Regions from separate parts of the Methylobacterium sp. D48H genome, predicted to be linked through region 2. Evidence: predicted binding sites of a transcription regulator. Region 2 holds the regulator's gene; each other region holds the start of a gene.

Region 1 (2,195 bases), on a different contig from region 2:
GCGACCTCGGCCCCGGCCTGGATCGCGCTCGCCGTCGGACCCGCCGCGGGCAGGTACGTGCAGCCCGACATCGCCGTGACGGCGAGCAGGACGAGGGGAAGTTTGCGCATCCAGATGTTGCCCATCGGTATTGCCGAGCCCGTGCCTAGCCCATAGCGGCCCAGGTGTCCGTAGCGGGTGAGCCACACTCCGCCCGCCACGACCGAGACTGCTAAGTCATCCTCGTTAAGCACAGCTTTTTCGGGGCACAGGGACGACGAATGCCGGGCGCAGCGCGCGCTGCTGAAATATCGGGACACAAATCCGAGCGCTGTCGACGGTAACGAGTCGGCCCATCGACTCCAGGGCCGCACGGCCCCGGCGCGATCCGCTCACTGACCCTGGGTCACCGCCGCGGTGATGTCGCCGTAGACGGCGCTGACGCGGGACACGTAGTAGCGGATGCTGCCGACCGCGACGAGGAAGATCAGGCCCCCGAGCAGGGCGTACTCGGTCGCGGTGGATCCGCGGAGGTCGTGGGCGAAGCGCGCGGCCGCGACAGGGATCCGATCCGTCAGGGCGGCCGCCGCCCGGGATCGCACCGCGCGCCGCCCCGCCCCGTCGCCGCCCGGCTCATCCATGGTCGAACGCGCCTTCCCATCCCGCCGTCCGCGTGGCCTCACGCGCTCGGAAGGCTGTTACCGGCCCGCGCTTGCCGCCGGCTTAACGAAGTGTCCGAAACAGGGCATCGGGCTGATTCCGGGCGGGATATGCACCGCCCCGCGCGGCGGGCGCGCCCGGCGAGGGCGCGCCCGCGACGGCTCAGGCGTGGCCGGCCTTGTGGCGCAGGTCGTCGATCCGCTTGGAGGCCTCGGCCTTGTCGAGGTCGGGATCGAACGCCTTCGGCTCCTTCGCCTCTTCGGAGAGCGTCTTCAGGTAGGAGGCCTGCGCGCCGGTCATCGGCTCGCCGCCGGTGGTCCACTGGTCTGGATCCTTGATCTGGTTCGACACGTCCTTCGGGTCGGTCTTGGGGTTCTCCGGCGCCTCCTGGTGCGCATCCTGGCGCACACCGGAATCCCGATCGGCCTTCGACGTCGCCTTCGCGGTGGTGGTAGCCATGCGACTCATGTTCCCTAAATGTTCGCGTTCTGGGTCGTCAACGCGGCCCGCGCCGCGACGGTTCCTGCCGACACGGCGGCAACGTCGGGCGCGGCGATCTTCCCATCCGCGCGCGCGCTCCGCATGATCGTGACGCGCGGCGGCCCGGCGCGCCTCGGAGCCACGGTGGTCCGGATGACGTCCCAATCAGACTCGCCATTCGATGCCGGGACGGCCGCTCAGGTGCTCGTGGTCATGGGCGTCTCGGGGTCCGGGAAGAGCACCGTGGCGGCGCTGATCGCCGAGAAGCTCGGCTGGATCTTCGTGGACGGCGACAGCTTCCACGCGCCGGAGCATGTGGCGAAGATGCACGCGGGCCACGCCCTCGACGACGCGGACCGCGCACCGTGGCTCGCCCGGATCGCGACCTGGATCCAGCAGCGCCTCGACGCCGGCGAGTCCGGCGTGGTGGTCTGCTCGGCGCTCCGGCGCGCGTACCGGGACGTCCTCACCCGGGGCAGCCGGCGGGTCCGCATCGTCTACCTCGACGGCGACAAGGCCCTGATCGCGCGGCGTCTCGCGGAGCGCCAGGGTCATTTCATGTCGCCGCATCTCCTGGACAGCCAGTTCGCCACCCTCGAGGTCCCGGGCCCCGACGAGCACCCGATCACCGTCGGGATCCTCGAGCCGCCCGAGGCGATTGCCGACCGGGTCGTGGCGGAACTCGCCACCGCGGCGCGCCGGGATCCGGGTGGGGAGTGACGCGATGACTGCAGGAACCGGCAAGGCCGCGGGGATCGCCCTGGTGATCTCGGACGTCGACGGCACCCTGGTCACCGGGGACAAGCGCCTGACGGCAGCGACGGTGGCGGCCGTGCGCCGCCTGCGCGCGGCCGGGATCGGCTTCAGCATCGCCTCGGCGCGGCCGCCGATCGGGCTGCGGAGCCTCGTGGCGGAGCTCGGCCTCGACCTGCCGATGGGGGCCTTCAACGGCGCGAGCGTCGTCCGGCCGGACCTGTCGATCATCGAGGAGCGGACCATCCCGGAGCCGGCGGCCCGGGCGGCCCTCGACCGGCTCCTGGCCGAGGGGCTGGACGTCTGGGTCTTCGCCGACGGCG
Region 2 (2,195 bases):
CGGCCGGTCAGCGCACGCCGAGGCCCGGATTGCGGCCCGGCAGGCGGGGGACCACGGTGCCGCGCTTCTCGATCGGCGCGTCGCAGGCGTAGGCGAACTCGGTCTTCAGCGGATCGAACACGGTCTCGCCGGTGATCCGGCAATCCTCGCGCACGGTCTCGTCGAGATAGGCCCGGGCGGCGGTGCGGAAGCGCTTCACCCGGGTGGCGCCCGGCTCCGGATCGATCCGGACCTCGCTCAGGTTGCAGCCGGTATACTCGCGCAGGGCGTTGGACACGATCAGCATCCGGCGCAGCTGCCGGTTGTCGTAGACCTCGTAGGGCTCCTTGCAGCCGATCGTGACGACCTGGGGAGTGAGCGCCACGTAGTTCCGCGAGATGTAGGAGAATCCGGTGGTGCAGCCGGCAAGGCCGAGGGCGGCGAGGCCGAGGGGCAGCAGAGCTGCGGGTCGTCGCATCCTCGTCATTCCAAGAGGGTCCCAGCCCGCGCCCCGGATCCGCCGCCTTCCCGGCGGGGCGCCGCGATGCATTGAAACGGCTCCGCTTGCGCCGTCAATGCGTTTCTCGACCTTCTCCCGCGGGCGCGCCGCGGAGCGCCGGGCCGAGCGGTGCCGCTCTTGCGGAACACTTGCGGAACGTTTAACCTGTTCGTGATTTGTTTCGGAGACCGTCACGTGGCGGTCCGCCAAGCCGCGAGTCCCCCGTCGATGCTCACGCGCAAGCAGCTGGACCTCCTGCGATTCATCCAGAGCCGGATGCAGGAATGCGGTGTCCCGCCGTCGTTCGACGAGATGAAGGATGCCCTCGATCTCAAGTCGAAATCCGGCATCCACCGGCTGATCACGGCGCTCGAGGAGCGCGGCTTCCTCCGGCGCCTCCCGAATCGGGCGCGCGCCATCGAGGTGATCCGGATCCCCGAGAGCCTGACCCAGGCCGCTCCGGCGACTCAGGCCCCCGCCGAGCCGCGCCGCTTCACGCCGAGCGTGGTCGAGGGCGGTAAGTCCAAGCAGCCGCCGGCCCCGGCGAGCACGCGGATGATCGACGAGTCCGGCCGCGCCATCTCGATCCCGGTCATGGGCCGGATCGCGGCCGGTACGCCCGTCTCGGCGATCCAGAACCAGAGCCACGCCATCACCCTGTCGCCGGACTTCGTGGCCGGCGGCGAGCACTACGCCCTCGAGGTGCGTGGCGACTCGATGGTCGAGGCGGGCATCCTGGACGGCGACCTCGTGGTCATCCGCAAGCAGGAGACGGCCAATACCGGCGACATCATCGTGGCGCTGATCGACGACGAGGAGGCGACGCTCAAGCGCCTGCGCCGCCGCGGCTCGTCGATCGCCCTCGAGGCCGCCAACCCGGCCTACGAGACCCGCGTGCTCGGGCCCGACCGGGTCCGGATCCAGGGCCGCCTCGTGAGCCTCGTCCGCCGTTACTGAAGCGGCTCGGCCGGCGCGTCGCCGGGGGCGAGGTCTCCGCCCGGCGCGGCGTCGGCCTCCGGCGTCGCGGCGACCCCGTCCTCCGCGGGGCGGTCGCCCGGCTCCGCGGTGACCGGCCGCGGCGGTCTGGGCCCGCGCCCGGCGGCCGGCCGCCAGGGCACGGCGCGGCCGTCGTCCCGGGCGTAGCGCGCGGCGAAGCCGTCGCCATCGGTCCGGAGGGCCACGGCCCCGCGGGCGGCGAGGACGCGCCGGTCGATCACCAGCGGCCCCGTGCAGGTAGGCGGCGCCGCGAGGCCCGTGATCAGCACCGCGGCGCGGGCGCAATCCTCCGGGAAGGCCCGCCGGTCCCGGACCAGGGCGACCGCCCGCCCGTCCGGCAGCCGGGCGGTGCAGCCGAGCCGGTCGCAGCGCCCGCTGCCCGACCGGACGATCAGCGCCGCGGACCGCCGCCCGTCGCCGTCCGCCTTCAGCCACTGCTCGAGGACGAAGCCCGAAGGGCTGCCGAGGGCCGCGAGCCGCCCGTCCGGGCCCCGCACCGCGGCCCCCGCGCCCTGCCGGTCGACGTAGAGGTCGTAGTGGTCGGGCCGGGCCGCGAGGACGAGCCCGAGCAGGACCGGCGGCACGGCGAGCCAGCGCAGGCGCGAGGCCGGCAGCGTCCCCAGCAGCAGGCCGGCGGTCAGCAGGGCTAGCGCCCCGGCGCCGAAGGCCGGCAGCACCAGGACCGCCCGCTCGAACCCGGCGATCCAGTCCGAGATCGCCA
Region 3 (2,195 bases), on a different contig from region 2:
GTGCTGCGCGCCTCCCACGCCGAGTCGCTGGAACGCTCGGCCCTGATGGCGCAGGGCGGCGAGTTCGCCTTCGTGCTGTACGCGGCCGCCGCGAGCGCGGGTATCATCGACGGCACGACCAACGCCGTCCTGACAGCCACCATCATCCTGTCGATGGCGATCACGCCGCTGGTGGTCGTCGCCTTCGATCGTCTCGGTCCCAAGGCCGTTCCGTCCATCGACGGCGTCGAGGCGCCCGAGGACCTCGTGGGCAGCGCCCTGATCGTCGGGTTCGGCCGCTTCGGCCAGATCGCCAGTCAGCCGCTCATCGCGCAGGGCTGCTCGGTCTCGATCATCGACACGAACCCGAGCAACATCCGTCTCGCCGAGGGGTTCGGTTTCAAGGTCTATTACGGTGACGGCACCCGCCTCGACATTCTGCACGCGGCCGGCGCCGCGACGGCGCGGGCGATCCTGATCTGCGTCGACGACACCGCGATGGCCAGACGCGTCGCGGAGATCGCCAAGGCGGAGTTCCCCTTGGTGCCCGTGCTGGCGCGCGCCCGGGATCGCGAACACGCGGTCGAGCTGATCCAGGCGGGCGTGGCCTACCAGATCCGCGAGACGGTCGAGTCGGCTCTGCTCCTCGGCGAGCAGGCGCTCCTGACGACCGGAGCCGAGCCGGAAGCGGCCAGCGCGATCCTGGCGGAGGTCCGGCGCCGCGATGCGGAGCGTCTCGATCTGCAGGTCGTGGGCGGCATCTACGCGGGTCGGGACCTCATTCACGGCAACAAGCCCGGCTCGGCGCACGCGGCCGGCTAGGCCAGCGACCGGGCCTCGGTGCCGTGCCTGCTGAAGGCGCGCCGGTCTCGGCAGGCACAGGGGGCGGCCAACCCGTAGAACGCGAGCGCGTGCCCGGAGCCTTCGGAGGACGGTGCGCGGGTCGACGGCGACGCGCCAGCCACAGGCGGGAATCCGGCCACGGAGGCATTCCGGGTCGCCGCCGCGGGCGAGCCCGGAGCACAGGTACAAGCGCCGCTCCAGCATCGCGGCGCCGGCCGGTGTGCCTGGGGAGGGCGACACGCCGCCGGCTTCCCCACGGCTTCCCGTCTCGCGGCGCCAGTTGCATCCCGAGCCCGCCTGGAACAAAATGTGAACCCTGGGTCAGGCGCGGCGACAGCCCGAGCGGTCAGCGACATGTCATCTCCGAGCTCCGGTCGCACGCTGTTCTTCTTCGAGAAGCCCTCGGCGATGCGCCAGTTGCAGCGCTTCTTCCGCTCGCCGAGCACGGTCTGCGTGGCCGCCGAGGGACATCTGCTGTCGGCCGAGGAGCCGGGCAGCATCCGGCCCGAGTGGAAGCCCTGGCGCTTCGACCTCCTCCCGATCGTCCTTCCCACGATCCCGGTCGGCTACGGCACGAACCGGTCCGGGCAGTCGCACGCACCGAAGATCGCCGCGATCCGGCAAGCGCTGAGCGGCGTGGACCGCGTGATCATCGCCACGGATCCGGGTCGCGAGGGCTCGATGATCGCGTGGGAAGTGCTCGAGCATCTCGGCTGGAACGGCCGGGTCGACCGGCTCAAGCTCGGCGCGCTCGACGAGGTCTCGATCCGACGCGCCTTCGCGGCCCTGGCCAAGGATCCCGCCTCGGGCGAGCGCGACTACGCCGCCTATCTCGAGGCGCTCTGCCGGCAGTACGAGGACTATCATCTCGGCCTGAACGGCACGCGGGCGATCTCGCTGCGCCTGCGCCCGCCCGCCTTCCGGGAGCCCTGGCGCTTCGGCGGCGTCCAGACGCCGACCCTCGCCATCCTGGCGGACCTGGAGGAGCGGATCCGGTCCTTCGTGCCGCAGGACTTCTTCAAGGTCGCGCTGCACCTTAGGACCCATGCAGGCGCGGAGATCACCCTCTGGCACGCCCCGAAGGAGCGGATCCTCGATGCGGCGGTCGCTGAGACGATCCGGTCCGCCGCGGCGACGTGGTCGGGCCCTCTGGCGGTCGCGCACAGGGATGTCCGGCGCGCGCCGCCCCGGCTGTTCTCGAAGGACACCCTGGCGCGACGCTGCGCCAAGCGGTTCGGCTGGGACCCGCAGCACACGGCCGGCATCGCTCAGGACCTCTACGATCAGGGGTACCTCAGCTACCCGCGCACGGAGTCGGAGCACCTGCCCGAGGGCCAGGCCGGCGATGCCGCCGCGATCATCGCGGCCGTCAC
Region 4 (2,195 bases), on a different contig from region 2:
GTCTCGACGATGCGCTGGGCCTCCACGGTGGCGAGCTTGTCCTTGGTCTGGCCCTGGAACTCCGGCTCGCGGATGAACACCGAGAGCATCGACGCGCAGGTCGCCATGACGTCGTCGGTGGTCACCGCCGTCATGCGCTTGGCCTGGTTCACCCGCTCGGCGTGCTCGCGCAGGCCGCGCAGCAGGGCGACGCGCAGGCCCGCCTCGTGGGTGCCGCCCTCGGGCGTCGGGATCGTGTTGCAGTAGGAGTGCGAGATCCCGTCCTCGGCGACCATCCAGGCCACCGCCCATTCGAGCGATCCGTGCGAGCCCGGCTTGGTGATCTTGCCGGAGAACATGGCGTCGGTGACGAGTTCCTTCCCGTCGATGTCGCGGGCGAGGTAGTCGCGCAGCCCGTCGGGGAAGCGGTGCACCGCCTCGGCCGGCACGTCCTCCAGCCCCTCGAGGAGGGCAGGGGCGCAGCGCCAGCGGATCTCGACGCCGCCGAACAGGTAGGCCTTGGAGCGCGCCATCTTGAACAGGCGGCGCGGGTCGAACTTCAGCGAGCCGAAGATCTGGGCGTCCGGGTGGAAGCGCACGCGCGTGCCGCGGCGGTTCTGCACCCGGCCGACCAGTTCCAAGGCCCCTTGGGCATGACCGCGCGAGAAGGTCTGGCGGTAGAGGGTCTGGTTGCGCGCCACCTCGACCTCGAGCAGGTCGGAGAGCGCGTTCACCACCGAGATGCCGACGCCGTGCAGGCCGCCCGAGGTCTCGTAGACCTTCGAGTCGAACTTCCCGCCGGCGTGCAGCGTGGTCATGATGACCTCGAGCGCCGACTTGCCGGGAAATTTCGGGTGCGGGTCGACCGGGATACCGCGGCCGTTGTCGGTCACCACGAGGGCGCCGGATTCCTCCAGCTCCACCTCGATGAAGCTGGCATGGCCGGCGACCGCCTCGTCCATCGAGTTGTCGATCACCTCGGCGAACAGGTGGTGCAGCGCCCGCTCGTCGGTGCCGCCGATATACATGCCGGGCCGGCGCCGGACGGGCTCCAGCCCCTCCAGCACCTCGATGTCGGAGGCGGTGTAGCCGCCCTCCGGCTCGGCGGCCGCGAGCGTCGCCACGGAGGCCGCCGAATCCAGCCGCCGCCGCGGCTCGGGCGGGCGGGCCACCGCGCCCTTGCCGCCTGGCCCGAACAGGTCCCGCGCCGGATCGCTCACGCGCGGCCTCCTGGCGCGCGGCGCGTCGGCCGGCTCGGCTTCGCGCAGACGGGTCTTGGGACGGGTCTCGGGTCGTGGAGCATGCGCCTTCATCCCCGCATGATAGCGGAACAAACCATAAACATCAAAGCCGTTCGCCCTGCGGCGAGGCGGTCGCATCATCGCATGCTGCGCCGCCGCGAGCGAGGGCCGCGTCCGTGCCGGCACACGGTTCCGCGCGCCGGGCCGTCATCACGACGTTGCACAACAATGGGTTAAGGCTTTCTCGTGACCCGCATGCCCGGCCTCCACAGGCGACGCCCGGAACAGAACGGGACGATCGACGTTGGTGGCGGAGATAAATCTTGACCGTGGTCAGGGAGCCGCAGTCCATGAGCGACGCCGCGATCGAGGCCCGCCGCCTCACGTTGATCCGCTTCGAGCACGCGGCCGGCGCTGCCTTCGGCTGCGACGATGATGCGGCCGCAGTGCCGCCGGCCCGGGCGCTGATGAACTCCACCACCCTCGCGCTCGCGACCTTCGCGACGGCCGTGGCGGCGACGATCACCTACCTGGTCTGAACCCGATCGCTGACCGCAACCCGCGGTGAGGGGCGGCAACGCTGGCGCCGCCTCACCACGTCCTTGCGAGCGGAGCGAAGCAACCCAGTCGGCGCCACGTTCGAACGCCTCGCGCTGCACTGGATTGCTTCGCTCCGCTCGCAAGGACGGGCGGGCTTGCCGGCCCGCCTCAGCCTCGTCCACGAACGCTTCAGCCCGCGCTCGACGTCTTCGCCGCCGCCTTCTTGGCCGCAGGCTTCTTCGCGGCGGTCTTCTTCGCCGCCGGCTTGTCGCCGCTCGCGGCCCGCGCCGACCCTTTCCTCACCGCCCCGCGCTTCGCCGGCTTGCCGCCGCCCGCGGCGCGCTTGGCGTTCACCAGGGCGACCGCCTCCTCCAGCGTCAGCGCCTCGGCGCTCATCGTCTTCGGCAGCGTGGCGTTGACCTCGCCGTCGGTGAC

The links. Region 2 encodes LexA, which represses DNA repair genes until DNA is damaged. Its sites were predicted from a motif close to TGTTCNNNNTGTGTTCNG; they were not measured.
Region 1: ACLBX8_RS25010 (DUF3072 domain-containing protein) is a predicted target of LexA. The motif match lies at 1,107-1,124, and genes of this name have one in related genera.
Region 3: ACLBX8_RS10340 (type IA DNA topoisomerase) is a predicted target of LexA. The motif match lies at 1,121-1,138, and genes of this name have one in related genera.
Region 4: parE (DNA topoisomerase IV subunit B) is a predicted target of LexA. The motif match lies at 1,306-1,323, and genes of this name have one in related genera.

The regions. Positions count from the first base shown of each region.
Region 1 covers NZ_JBKFAP010000021.1:88,352-90,546, reverse strand. Annotated here, with positions in the region: partial or broken gene ACLBX8_RS25020 (polysaccharide biosynthesis/export family protein) at 1-110, opposite strand, end outside; gene ACLBX8_RS25015 (Flp family type IVb pilin) at 372-620, opposite strand; gene ACLBX8_RS25010 (DUF3072 domain-containing protein) at 802-1,098, opposite strand; gene ACLBX8_RS25005 (gluconokinase) at 1,273-1,839, shown strand; gene ACLBX8_RS25000 (Cof-type HAD-IIB family hydrolase) at 1,844-2,195, shown strand, end outside.
Region 2 covers NZ_JBKFAP010000005.1:215,347-217,541, reverse strand. Annotated here, with positions in the region: gene ACLBX8_RS12745 (hypothetical protein) at 8-457, opposite strand; gene lexA (transcriptional repressor LexA) at 707-1,435, shown strand; partial or broken gene ACLBX8_RS12735 (ComEC/Rec2 family competence protein) at 1,429-2,195, opposite strand, start outside.
Region 3 covers NZ_JBKFAP010000004.1:1,937-4,131, forward strand. Annotated here, with positions in the region: gene ACLBX8_RS10335 (monovalent cation:proton antiporter-2 (CPA2) family protein) at 1-801, shown strand, start outside; gene ACLBX8_RS10340 (type IA DNA topoisomerase) at 1,177-2,195, shown strand, end outside.
Region 4 covers NZ_JBKFAP010000013.1:60,657-62,851, forward strand. Annotated here, with positions in the region: gene parE (DNA topoisomerase IV subunit B) at 1-1,199, opposite strand, end outside; gene ACLBX8_RS20040 (hypothetical protein) at 1,571-1,759, shown strand; gene topA (type I DNA topoisomerase) at 1,950-2,195, opposite strand, start outside.